DNA from 3 places in the Ensifer sp. 38_S197 genome. Region 3 is predicted to be linked to each of the others. Evidence: riboswitches for the same ligand, from Rfam matches in the RefSeq annotation. Region 3 holds a riboswitch; each other region holds the start of a gene.
The links. Region 3 has a riboswitch for cobalamin ahead of bluB (5,6-dimethylbenzimidazole synthase). Riboswitches for the same ligand answer to the same signal wherever they lie in the genome.

Region 1: it holds a riboswitch for cobalamin, as region 3 does, so the genes downstream of both, AC1Z3V_RS28390 (DUF1636 family protein) here and bluB (5,6-dimethylbenzimidazole synthase) in region 3, are expected to answer to the same signal.
Region 2: it holds a riboswitch for cobalamin, as region 3 does, so the genes downstream of both, AC1Z3V_RS30690 (CbtB domain-containing protein) here and bluB (5,6-dimethylbenzimidazole synthase) in region 3, are expected to answer to the same signal.

What each region holds. Positions count from the first base shown of each region.
Region 1 covers NZ_JBXOVZ010000002.1:3,171,574-3,175,756, forward strand. Annotated here, with positions in the region: gene AC1Z3V_RS28380 (ABC transporter substrate-binding protein) at 1-876, opposite strand, end outside; gene AC1Z3V_RS28385 (ABC transporter ATP-binding protein) at 873-1,679, opposite strand; gene AC1Z3V_RS28390 (DUF1636 family protein) at 1,702-2,115, opposite strand; cobalamin riboswitch at 2,221-2,436, opposite strand; gene AC1Z3V_RS28395 (DUF1330 domain-containing protein) at 2,653-2,946, shown strand; gene aspT (aspartate-alanine antiporter) at 3,384-4,183, shown strand, end outside.
Region 2 covers NZ_JBXOVZ010000002.1:3,641,005-3,645,187, reverse strand. Annotated here, with positions in the region: gene AC1Z3V_RS30705 (glucoamylase family protein) at 1-514, shown strand, start outside; gene AC1Z3V_RS30700 (ferric iron reductase) at 515-1,360, shown strand; gene AC1Z3V_RS30695 (CbtA family protein) at 1,411-2,208, opposite strand; gene AC1Z3V_RS30690 (CbtB domain-containing protein) at 2,406-2,582, opposite strand; cobalamin riboswitch at 2,625-2,888, opposite strand; gene AC1Z3V_RS30685 (TetR/AcrR family transcriptional regulator) at 2,887-3,579, opposite strand; gene AC1Z3V_RS30680 (NAD(P)H-binding protein) at 3,678-4,183, shown strand, end outside.
Region 3 covers NZ_JBXOVZ010000002.1:2,931,991-2,936,173, reverse strand. Annotated here, with positions in the region: gene AC1Z3V_RS27260 (LacI family DNA-binding transcriptional regulator) at 1-17, opposite strand, end outside; gene AC1Z3V_RS27255 (phytanoyl-CoA dioxygenase family protein) at 122-1,315, shown strand; gene AC1Z3V_RS27250 (SDR family oxidoreductase) at 1,405-2,217, shown strand; cobalamin riboswitch at 2,323-2,534, shown strand; gene bluB (5,6-dimethylbenzimidazole synthase) at 2,581-3,324, shown strand; gene AC1Z3V_RS27240 (DUF2865 domain-containing protein) at 3,281-4,183, opposite strand, start outside.

The DNA.
Region 1 (4,183 bases), 240 kb from region 3:
ATAATCGAGCACCACGAAGCGGTCGTTCCGGACCGCATCGACATTGGCAAAGGCCGGATTGTTCTTCATGTAGGCGATCTTGTCCTCGGCCTTCACCTCGCCGTAGTTGACGATGACCACGACCTCCGGATTGCGATCGATCACCGGCTCCCAGGAGACTTCCACCCAGCTCTTGTCGACATCGTCCATGATGTTGGTGCCACCGGCGGCCTCGATCATCGCCGTCGGGATGCCGAAACGGCCCGAGGTGAACGGCTTTTCCTCGCCGGAATCATAGACGAAGACGCGGGTCGGCTTGTCGCGGCCGGCAGTGGCCTTGGCGATCTCGGCGAGCTGGCTGCGATAACCCGCGACCAGCGCCTCGGCCCGATCCTCGACGCCGAAGATGCGTCCGAGATTGAGCAGATCGACGAACATGTCGTCCATCGAGGGTTTTTCCCTGGCCATGACATGGACGCAGGACTCGGTGAGTTCGTAGACATTGATCTTGAAGGGGGCCAGCGTCTCGGGCGTCACCTCGCCGCCGACCTTCATGCCGTAGTTCCAGCCGGCGAAGAAGAAATCGGCATCGGCGTTGAGGAGCACTTCCTTGGTCGGATATTTCTCCGAGAGCTCCGGCAGTTCCTTCACCCCCTCGCGCAGCTTTTCATCCAGCGTCTTCCAGCCGGAAACGCCGGTGTAGCCGACCATGCGGTCCTGCAGTTTCAAGGCCAGCATCATCTCGACCAGATTGACGTCGTTGGCGATCGCCCGTTTCGGCGCGGCATCGAAGGTGACCTCGCGGTTGCAGCTCTTGACCGTGACCGGATAGGCGAGCGCGGGCGTGGCGGCGGCGAGGAGAAACAGGAAGGTAGAGGAGGCAATATTGATCTTCATGAAATGGATCCCTGTCGAGGAAGTGAAAAGGAAAAGCGCGCACTGCCGGCGGCGGCAGTGCCGTGGGCGGTGGCGGTGACGCCGAAGGCGGTGGAGAGCGCCCGCGGGCTCAGCACTTCCTCGGGCGTTCCAAAGGCGGTCAGGCGCCCCGCCGTCACGATCGCCACGTCGGTTGCGAATTCGGCGGCGAGATTGATGTCGTGCAGCGTCGACACGATCGTCAGCTTCAGCGTCTGCAGCAGCTCGAGGATTTCAAGCTGGTGGCGGATGTCGAGGTGGTTGGTCGGCTCATCCAGGATGATGATGCGCGGCTCCTGGGCAAGCGCCCGGGCGATCAGCACCCGCTGCTTTTCGCCGCCCGAGAGCGTCGAGAACTGGCGGCCGGCGAGATGGGCGAGATCGAGATGGGAGAGCGCATGCTGCACGCGCTCGCGGTCCGTGTCGGTCCAGCCGTTGAGCCCTTCCCGCCGCGGGATACGCCCCATCATCACCACGTCGCGCACGCTGAAGGGAAAATCGCCGGGCATTTCCTGCAGCACGACGGCGATCGTCTTTGCCGCTTCGCGCGCCGAGATCGACCAGAGGTCGACGCCGCCGATTTTGATACGGCCCGCATTCGGCTGCACCGCCCGGTAAAGGCAGCGCAGGAGCGAGGTCTTGCCCGCCCCGTTCGGCCCGAGGATCGCAAGCCGGCTGCCCGCCTCGATCGCGAAGTCCATGCCGTCGACCAGCTTCAGCCCCGGGCGCGGCCCCCAGCAAAGCCCCTCGACGCGAAGTGCGGCTCCTGTTGCCGTGCAGGTCATGGTCTCATCCCTCCCCGCGCTGTCATTGGAAGTGGCCCGCAACGTCTTCGGAGACGAGCATCGCCGCCGGGATGCGGGCAAGCGTCTTGCCTTCAAGCCCGCGCGGCCGGTCAGCGGCACGCGCCATGCCGTCGCCGCGCTCGGCATGGGCGGCGGCAAAGCGGACGAGATCGTCGATATCCTCCTCTGGCGTAATGCCGCCAAAGAGATAGGTCGCCTTGCCCGTCGCCTGGAAGGCGATGGTGCAGGGTCGCGTGCAGGCCGCCATGCAGACCGTGCCGGCGATCGAGAAATCGCGACCGAGCGGCTCGCCGAGCGCGGCAATGCTGCGGTTGAGACGCTTTATGAGCTCGGCGCCGGGCATGCACGGGCCACCGGTAAAGCGGCAATCGGTGGAGACCGTTATCTTGTGCTGTCGGGAAGTCGTCTCGGCCATGTTCTCTCTCCGTGGGACTGACGGCAAGAGATGGCGAAACGGCAGGACGACGGATGACCGTCGCTTGGAAGCCAGTTCTTTTCCATCGGAACACCCCGTCCGTTGTGGTTGATCGGTTCGATGGCAGGTCTCCTGGCTCGCGGGTCGCGGCGCATCCACGTCTTCCCGGCTTGTCGCCAGTGACATGGTGTGAATGCGCTTTCCGCTCACAGTTGCGGGGGCAGCCACGGTTTCGGTCCCGTCAGGGTCGTCCGTTCCGTGTTCCCTTTTCAGCCGCTTCCGCATTTCCGCGGATGCAGCACCATCAACGCCTTCCTCGCATGAATCGCTGGATGAAACAACTGCTGGGGGCATGGGCTCCGGATCTATCAACATGCGGCGTTTCGTCATGCGGGACTGTTATAAAATAACATTACAAAGATCAATGCGAAAATTGGCGGTCAGCCCTTCAGCTGCTTTCTCCGGGGCAAGGACATCGCTGGCGGGGCACGAATGGCGTATCCTTGATCTTTGGCTTGCGCGGAAAGGAGCTCTGTCATGGCGGCCTATTTGATCGCGGATGTCGAAATCACGGATGCCGCGGCGTTTGAACAATACATCCAGGAAGTGCCGGCGACGGAGGCGCGCTATGGTGGCCGCTATCTCGGCCGCGGCGGCGCGACCCAGGTCCTCGAGGGCGACTGGGAGCCGCACCGGCTCGTCATCGTCGAGTTCCCGGACATGCAGGCCTTGCTCTCCTGGTACCAATCGCCGGAATATCAACGCCTGAAGACGATCCGCGAGCGCTGTGCCAAGACACGGATCATGACGCTGGAAGGTGTCGCCACCTGAAGCGGAGCGCAAGACTGCCGCAAACGCCAGCCTTTACCGTCACGTCGAGCTTCGCGGCGCACGGATGTAGCCGCTGCCGGGCCATGTGCTCCGGATCCATCGACATGGGCCGTTCGTCATGTGTTTCCGTCACGAGCTGACGTGACGGAGTGCAACATCAGAGTTGAATAACCGGCGAAATTTGCCGCGACGCGGCGCGCCCGCGGATCGGAGCAGAAGCGCGGCCGCGCCCCCCGCTTCGCCCCGCACTGCGCCCGAAATCCCCGAAGTTTAACGTACGTTACGTCCGCGTAACCCTATGGCCGTTGAGAAAACCAGCAGCCGAAGCGACAATTCACGAGGCTAGCATCGGGCATCGACAAGCCACCGAAAATCAACCTAGCCGCGCAAGTCCCGAAATGAAGTGATGGCAACTCAACTTTCTACAGGGGATGGCAGTGAACCCAATTGACTTCTTCGTCGAGACGCTTCGGACCTATCCTCCCGTTGCCGTCTTCCTCGCCCTCGGCATCGGTTTCCTGATCGGCCCCATCAAGGTCGCGGGCTTCAATCTCGGAAACGTCACCGCCACGCTTCTTGCGGGCGTTCTCATCGGGCAGCTCGGCATCCAGGTTTCCGGTGACCTGAAATCCACCTTGTTCCTGATCTTTCTGTTCGCCGTCGGTTACGGTGTCGGCCCGCAATTCGTGCGGGGCTTGAGCACCGACGGTCCGAAGCAGATCGCCTTTGCGCTCTCCGTCCTGGTGCTCTGCCTCATCGTTCCCTATCTCTGCGCGCTGATCGCCGGGCTGCCGCTCGGCTACGGCGCCGGCATGTATGCCGGCTCGCAGACGATCTCGGCCGCGATCGGCGTTGCGACCGACCAGATCAATTCGCTCGGGCTGACGCCGGAGCAGGCCAAGACCTTTGCCGACCAGATCCCGATCGCCTATGCGGTGACCTATATCTGGGGCACGATCGGCTCCGCGATCATCCTCGCCCAGCTCGGGCCCAGGCTTCTCGGCATCGACCTTCCGGCGGCTTGCAAGGAATATGAGGCAAAGCTCGGCGGCGGCTCCGAAAACAGCGAGCCGGGCATCACCCGCGCCTATCACGATTTCGGGCTCCGGGCCTATCGCATCGATCAGGCGAGCGGCCTCACCGGAACGCCGGTCAGGAACCTGCTTCCCGGCATCCGCGTCTATGTCGAGCGCTTGCGCCGCGGCAACGAGATCATCGAGGCGGACGGTAACACCGT
Region 2 (4,183 bases), 710 kb from region 3:
GCGCGCCATTGCGTTGCAGCGCGACCATGCGCGCCGGAATTCGGGCCGCTTCGCCGGCTATGGCGAACAGCTCTGGGGGCTCAGTGCCTGTCACGCGCCGCGCGGCCGGCTGCGCCTTGCGGACGGACGCTGGCAGCGGCTTTTCGGCTACGCCAACCGGGGCGCGCCGTTCGGACTGGATGACGGCACGCTCGTGCCCTGGGCAGCGCCCGCCTGCCTGCCGTTCGATCCGGACGCGTCACGCGCGGCACTCAGCCATATCGCAGCCAGCTATCCCGGACTTCTGAAAGAGGGGCGCCTGCCGGGCGGCTTCAATCCGAGCCTTCCCGGCGATGGACCGGAAGGCTGGATCGACGAGCGCGTCGTCGGCCTTGACCAGGGGCTCGTCGTGATGATGATCGAGAATTGGCGGAGCGGCTTTGTCTGGAAGCTGACACGCAGCCTGCCGGCGATCCGGCGCGGTCTCGAACGCGCGGGATTTGAGGGCGGTTGGCTGGCGACGGAGACGGCATGAATGGGCGAGCGCCGGCAGACAGCAGAAACTGCAGGGAAATATCCGCCGCAGCTGCTGGCGGCGGTCGAGCGGTTGCGCACGCAGTTTCCTGACGCCGGGGTTTCGCTCGAAGTGGGCGAAAGCGCCTTCGGCACGCCGGGCGCCTTCTGGGCCATGGGCGGGGCAGGGGTGGAGCAGAGCCTTGCCTATCAGGACGTTTTCGCCATCGGCATGACGGACCGGATCCGCGCGGCGCATCTGATCGCCTTTTATAGTCGGCAACTGAGTGTGGTTCTCGGCGCATTCTATCTCGGGGCGGGGCTTCACGCAGAAATCGCCGGCATTCGCTTCGAGGACTGGGCTCGGCTGCACGAGGGGCGGGAGATTGCCGGCAAGCGCTATCATTTCCATCTTGGTCGGCTGACCGCGGTGCCGCAGGCGAGCGAAGGCGGCAGCACTTTCGAGCGCGGCTTCACCGCCCATCTGGCGCCGGTCGTCGCAGTCTTGAAACGGCGGACGGGGCTTTCCTCCGGAGCGCAGTGGCGGCTGGCGGCAGATTCGCTTGCCGGTGCCTTTCTGGAGATCGGGCGCGCGATCGGCGACGAGGCGCGCTGCATGGCCGAGGCGCTGGCCATCGTCAAAAGGCCCGGGTCGCGGCTGTTCTCGGAAGAACTCTGCTACGAGGAGATCTCGGCAATCGATCCGGCAAGCAGCGAGCGGCTGTCGCGCCAGTACAGGATACGCTGCGGTTGCTGCCTCTATTTCCGAGCGGAAGGTGGCAGCTTCTGCGACACCTGCGTGCTGCTCGAGCCGGACGATCGTCGCGAAAGGCTGGCAGCCCATCTCATGCAAAACGGCGGGGGCTGAACCCCGCCGCCTGCTTGTTCAGGTTCCCATGGAGCATGGGATCGGCCGGATCAGTTCGCCCTGGCGAAACGCTCGTTGATGAAGCCGGAAACGACGCCGAGCACGATCCAGAAGGCAAGCGTGGTGGCGAGGGCGGCGACGGCAAATTCGGCGCCGAGCACGGCCGGGACGTTGCTGGAAATATCGAGCGGTTGCGGTGCGCCGTAGACATGCGGCGCGGCGATCAGCGCGAGGCCGACGACCTTTGCGACGATCTCCTCGCGCAGGACGACGAGATAGAGGCCGATGGCTGAGAGGGCGACGGTTGCCAGCCACCACGTCTGGCGATCGCCGAGCTCGGCGGCCGGGAAGCCCGGCAATTCCGGCGGCAGGCCGATCGCCGGCAACATGTGCACCGCGAGCCAGCCGCAGGCGCCCCAGAGCGCACCGTTCCTCAGCGTGATCGGATAGCCGATCACCAGGCTGACGCCGGCCAGCAGCAGGCCGAAGCCGGAGCCGGTGACGAGGTTCGCCATCAGCGTGCCCGAGAAGCGGCTGAGGCCGAACATGATGCCGCCTTCCTCGTGTTCGCCCTCATGGGCATAGGCCGGCGTGATCGGCGACAGCGCATCGAGCACTGCGCCGAGCGGCGAGACCGCCTTCAGCGACGAATGCTGATCGTGCCCTTCTGCGGCCGGCTGCGCCGCCCCCGGCTGGCCGGCGGGCTGCTCGGTGGTCGCCGGAGCCTCGCCTTCGAATTGTTCCGCATGCAGGATCAGCGGCGTAACCCGGAGTTCCTGGGCGCCGGTCATGAAGACGCCGGCAATCAGTCCAGCCACGATCGCGGCCAGAAGCGTTCTGACAATCATGTCGAATTCCCTCGATAACGACAAAAGCCACGCACTCTGGCGTGGTTTGCAAGCCTTTTCGTTCTTTCTGCCGTGCGGATGAACCTGGTGTGCCGGACGAACCGGCATGCACAAACACCGACATCCGGCACAGGCCGGATGCGTTCAGGTCCGCAGACACGTGGATGCGGAACGTGAGCTACGTTCCGAGACATCGTTTAGTGGCAGGGGAAGCCGTAGGAATGGCGGGTGTCGTGCGCGGTGTCGTGCAGCACGGCCGAATTGGCAAGGCCGGCGCCGAAGACGAGGAATGCGCCGATGAGAAGCGCGATGACGCCAGCGGTCAGACGATCGCTGAGGGAGAGCGGGGTGCTCGAAATAGTAGACGTAGCCATGACAACCTCCGTGATGGCATCGGGAAATTCCCGGTGTGGGCCCTATGCCCGTATCGAGTGGCAGGTTTCCTGGCTCACGGCGCTGGGCGGAATGCCCGGGATCTGCCTCGCCTTCCCAGTCCGACCACCCTCTCGGGGTCTCTTCCAGTGGCTTCTCCCGGATCGCTCCGGAACGGCAAGATCGACGTCGCTCTACAGTCGCGGGGTCGGCCGTGATTTGAATGCCCAGCTTGGGTCCATCCGTCACGTTCCCGTTTACTCCCGACACACGTTCGCGTCTCGGGAACCAATCGATCCCTGATGATTATGAGCGTGTCATGGCGTTGTCAATTGAGCCTGCGCCGCCGGCCGCTTCATCAGCGACAAAATCGCGAAGGATCATCTGCTTGTAGGCCTCGACGATGCGGTTGCCCTCGGCGCGGTCGACCGAGATTGCGAGCCGCATCGTGCATTCGCCGAGATACATGATCAGGAACGCGGCCTCGTCGATCGCAGCGCGTGGGCGTTGCGGCTGGAGCCGGGCGAGGACATCGGCGAGCAGACGGCCGGTCATGCGGCTTTCTTCCAGTTCGATCTGTCTCAGCGTCTTGTCGGCCTGCATCGCCGACCAGATGTCGCGCATCACCGGTTCGGCGAGGAACATGTCGTAATAGGTATCGAAGAGCGCGCCGAAGGCGTCGCGCAGTTCTGCCATCGACGTCACCTTGGCGAATTCGCCCTCGATGCACTCGCGGGAATAGGCGTTGTAGCGCTCGGCGAGCGTGCGCACGATCGCCGCCTTGTCCGGGAAATACTGATACAGCGATCCGATCGAAATTCCTGCCTTTTCCGCCACTTCGCTCATGCGCATGGCATCGCTGCCCTTCTCGGCGATGAGCACGGAGGCGCAGGTGAGGATGTGCTCGACGCGCTCCCGGCTGCGCTTCTGGCTGGGCGTGCGGCGCAGCGCAGTGTCGTCGTCGCCTGCAATCGGCAGGGTGCCTGTCGGCTCAATCATGAGTAATCCTCACATTTTGTCTTGACTCCCAAAATACGAGGATTTATCACATTTGCAAATGTGAGGATTACTCATATTTAAAACCAGGAGGAAAGATCATGTCTGGCAAGGTTACACTGGTGCTGGGTGGTACGGGCAAGACGGGGCGCCGCGTTGCGGAGCGGCTGCGCGCCAAGGGTGTCACGGTGCGCATCGGCGCGCGCTCGGCCAAGCCGCCCTTCGACTGGAACGACGAGACGACCTGGGCGCCGGTGCTCGAGAATGTCGAGCGCATCTATGTCAGCTATCAGCCGGATCTCGCCGTGCCCGGCGCGGTCGAGGCGATCCGCCGCTTTTCCGCGCTTGCGGTCCGTTCCGGTATCAAGCGCCTCGTGCTGCTTTCGGGGCGCGGCGAGGACGCGGCGCAGGCGACCGAACGCGAATTGCAGGCATCGGGCGCCGACTGGACGATCATTCGGGGGAGCTGGTTCTTCGAGAATTTCAGCGAAGCCTTCCTGATGGATGCGGTTCGCGGCGGCATGATCTACCTGCCGCCGGACGCGGTCACCGAACCGTTTGTCAGCGCCGATGACATCGCCGATGTCGCCGTGCTTGCGCTCCTCGA
Region 3 (4,183 bases):
AGAAACGGATGGGCCATCGCGCCAACTCTCCTGATGGATTTTTGATGGATTCTTGCCCTATATCATGTTTTGCCGCCGCCTATGTTCGTGCTCATCAAGATGTTCCAGGGGAGGAAACGGGATGAAGACCGACAACGGTGCGAGGCAGCGGGTGGAGCGTGTCTGGCTCACGGAGGAGGCCTGCGATATCGAGGCGTTCCGGGCGGAAGTCGAACGGCGCACCAACCTGGCCGACTATCCCTATGCTTCAGGCTGCGACAAGAACGTGCTCGTCTACAACAGCGCCGACCTGATTGCCGCCTGTGACAATGCCGAAACGCGGCGAGCGGTGCTTGCCGAAATCTGTGAAGCGCTGGCAACCGGCCCGGGTGTGGCGGTCTTCAAGCGCGCCTTCGCCGATACGGCCGCAATCGACGTCGCGAGCGCCGTCTTCGACGGGATCATCGAGGAGCAGCATCGCAGCAACAGCGGCGGCGGTGATCACTTCGCCAAGCCCGGCGCCAACGATCGCATCTGGAACTCGCTGGAAAAACACTGCCTGAAGGCGCCCGAGAATTTTGCGGCCTACTATGCCAATGCGATCATAGCGCTCGTCAGCGAGGCCTGGCTCGGGCCGAACTATCAGATGACGGCGCAGGTGAACCGCGTCAATCCGGGCGGCGCGGCGCAATCGGCACACCGGGACTACCATCTCGGCTTCCAGACCTCCGCGGTTATCGAGCGATATCCGGTTCATGTGCACAAGCTTTCGCCGATGCTGACGCTGCAAGGCGCGGTCGCCCATTGCGACATGCCGCTCGAAAGCGGGCCGACGCTGTTCCTGCCCTATAGCCAGACCTATGTGCCGGGCTATCTGGCGCTCAACCGGCCGGAGTTCCGCGCCTATTTCGACGAGCACCACGTGCAGCTTCCGCTCGAAAAGGGCGATGTCGTCTTCTTCAACCCTGCGCTCTTCCATGCCGCCGGCAACAATCGCTCCGCCGATATCCGCCGCGTCGCCAATCTCCTGCAGGTGTCCTCGGCTTTCGGTCGGGCGATGGAGACGGTCGACCGGCTGACGATGAGCGCGACGCTCTACCCAGCCTTGAAGACGTTGCTGGCGAAGGGCAAGCTGACCGAGGCGGAAGCCGCCAACGCCATTGCATCCTGCGCCGAGGGCTATTCGTTTCCGACCAATCTCGACCGGGATCCGCCGCTCGGCGGCCTGGCGCCGAAGACGCAGGCGCAGTTGATGCGCGAGGCACTGGCCGCGGGAACGAGCGAGCAGGACTTTCAAGCGGCACTCGATGCACAGGCACGGCGCAAGCTGAGCTGACGGTTCAGTCTCACATTTGACGGGTTCCCGATGCGCTGCGCTCGGGGCCCGTACCTGTTTCACACGATCATTTCCGAGGGAGGAATTCGATGAAAGGACAGATGCAAGGCAAGATCGCCATCGTCACCGGTGGCACGCAAGGACTGGGCGCAGCGATTGCCGGCCTTTTCGCCGAACGCGGCGTCGCTGGCATCGTCATTTGCGGGCGCAATGCCGCCAAGGGGCGCGCGAAGGCGGAGGAAATCGGCAAGGCCAGCGGCGCGAAGGTCGTCTATGTCGAGGCCGATCTTGAAAAGGTGGAGCACGCGCGGAAGGTCGTTGCCGCCTGCGATGCGGAGTTCGGCCGGGTCGATGCGCTGGTCAATGCTGCGGCCATTACCGATCGCGGCACGATCCTCGACACGACACCGGAGCTCTTCGACCGGATGTTCGCCATCAATGTAAGGGCGCCCTTCTTCCTGATGCAGGAAACGGTGAAGGTGATGCGGCGCGAGCGGACCGAAGGCACGATCGTCAATATCGGTTCCATGTCGGCGATGGCCGGGCAGCCCGTCATCGCGGCCTATTGCGCGTCGAAAGGGGCTCTCGAAACGCTGACCAAGAACACGGCCTACGCGCTGTTACGCAACCGCATCCGCGTCAACGGCCTGAATATCGGCTGGATGGCATCCGAAGGCGAAGATCGCATCCAGCGCGAGTTTCACGGAGCCGCCGCGGACTGGCTCGAAAAGGCGGCCGCCAGCCAACCGTTCGGCAGGCTCGTCGATCCGGTGGAGGTGGCGCGCGCCTGCGCCTATCTTTCTTCGGCCGAATCCGGGCTGATGACCGGATCGATGATCTGCTTCGACCAGTCGGTCTGGGGCGGCTATGACGGTTCGCCGCATCCGGTGGCGCCGCTTTAGATCACGGTGATCGATCCTTATAAGTAGAGCGGGATGCGGGCGGAAAACCGCCGGCACTTTTCCTCATCCCGCCCTGACGGGTGCTTGTCTTTCCCAGGCGGCTGTGCCCTTATGGCGCCGTCAGGTGCCCGCGCGAGCGGGAGAATCGGGAATCCGGTGTCATTCCGGAACGTGCCCAACGCTGTGACGGGGACGGTTGCCTCTCGAAGTGCCTTGAATTGATTCAAGGTTTTGCCACTGGATCTTCAAGCGATCTGGGAAGGTGGGGCGACCGGTTGAACCGAAGTCAGAAGACCGGCCTGGCGAGATAGACCGAACCCCGCGTGGACGGCGGGAGGTTTTCGCATTGTTGGGGATCGAACGATGCTGACTGAACCGAAGGGCGGCCTTGCGGCTGCCGGTGCCTTTTCGCTGGAAGAGCGGGAGGCCGTCTACCGCGCCATCGAAACACGCCGCGACGTGCGCGATGAATTCCTGGACAAGCCTTTGCCCGACGAACTGGTGAAGCGGCTGCTGACGGCGGCGCACAGCGCGCCGTCCGTGGGTCTCATGCAGCCCTGGAACTTCGTGCTGGTGCGGGCGCCGGAAACGCGCGAACGCATCTGGCAGGCCTTTCGCCGTGCCAATGACGAGGCGGCGCTGATGTTTGCGGAGGAGCAACAGGCCAAGTATCGATCACTGAAGCTCGAAGGCATTCGCAAGGCGCCGCTCAGCATCTGCGTCACCTGTGATCGCACGCGCGGTGGCGCCGTCATTCTCGGCCGCACGCACAATCCGCAGATGGATGTCTACTCGACGGTTTGCGCCGTGCAGAACCTGTGGCTTGCGGCGCGCGCTGAAGGGGTCGGCGTCGGCTGGGTCAGCATCTTCCACGAGGCGGAAGTCAAGGCGATCCTCGGCGTCCCCGATCATATCGAGATCGTTGCGTGGCTCTGCCTCGGCTATGTCGATCGTCTCTATCAGCAGCCCGAGCTGGCGGTGAAAGGATGGCGCCAGCGCCTGCCGCTGGAAGAACTGGTCTTCGAGGAAGGCTGGGGAACTGCAGCGACGGATCGTACCGACATCAATTCTGGACCGGTTGATAGGCCGGTCCCTTCGGGTGCTTGAGGTCGATCGAGGTTTCTTCGTTGGGCAGGAAGGTCGGGCCGACGACGCGCACCTTGTTCTTGGATGGGTCGTATGGGCGCTCCTCGGGCGGCGCCTTAGCGGTCGTGGCATCTGCCGGTTTCTTGGTTTCGATGACCACGATTGACGACTGGTCATCGCCGGTCATCGTACCGGTCGCTTTCGGCGAGGTCGCGGCCGTCTGCGGTATCTGGCAGCCGCACATGCCGGGTTTGCTGATGCCGCGGGTGCGATAGGCGAAGGCATTGGGCATTTCGGTATAGGGCCGGCCGGTCACGGCCGAGACCATCTGTTCGCTCTCCTCCGTGTTGAGGTCGTGGAAGTAGAGCTCCGTTTCGGCGCCAGGGCAGCGCGCCCGGCAGGCCTGTTCGTCACGCGGGAAGTCGGCGGGTGTCGCATCCGAAGAGATCGGGAAGAAGGCGCCGTCGCAGGTGCGCACGCACATGGTCCGCAACGTCCCGCGATAGTAGCCGTCCTGCGGCGCATAACCGTCTTCGCCCTGCCCAAGCATTGGCCCGTAGGCGTCGTCAGGCGGCAGATCGGCGATGATGTTGCGGTGCGTCTCCGGCTCTTCGGGTTCGACGCTCGCAAAATAGTCGCGGTCGCTGTAGCAGCCGTTGATCTCGAGCGCGGCGACGATACGGCGACGGGTGTCTTCGCTGCCGCCGGCGACGATCTGCTCACGCTCCGATTTCAGCATGCGCAGGTTGTCTTCCATCTCGGCGATGAGGCTGTCGAGCTCGCTGCAGGTGTCGGGGTCTCCGCCGTCGAAGGTGGCGACGCTGCCGCCACCGCAGCCCGCGCGCCGGCGATCGTTCTTCGCCCGGCGCAACTCGATGTT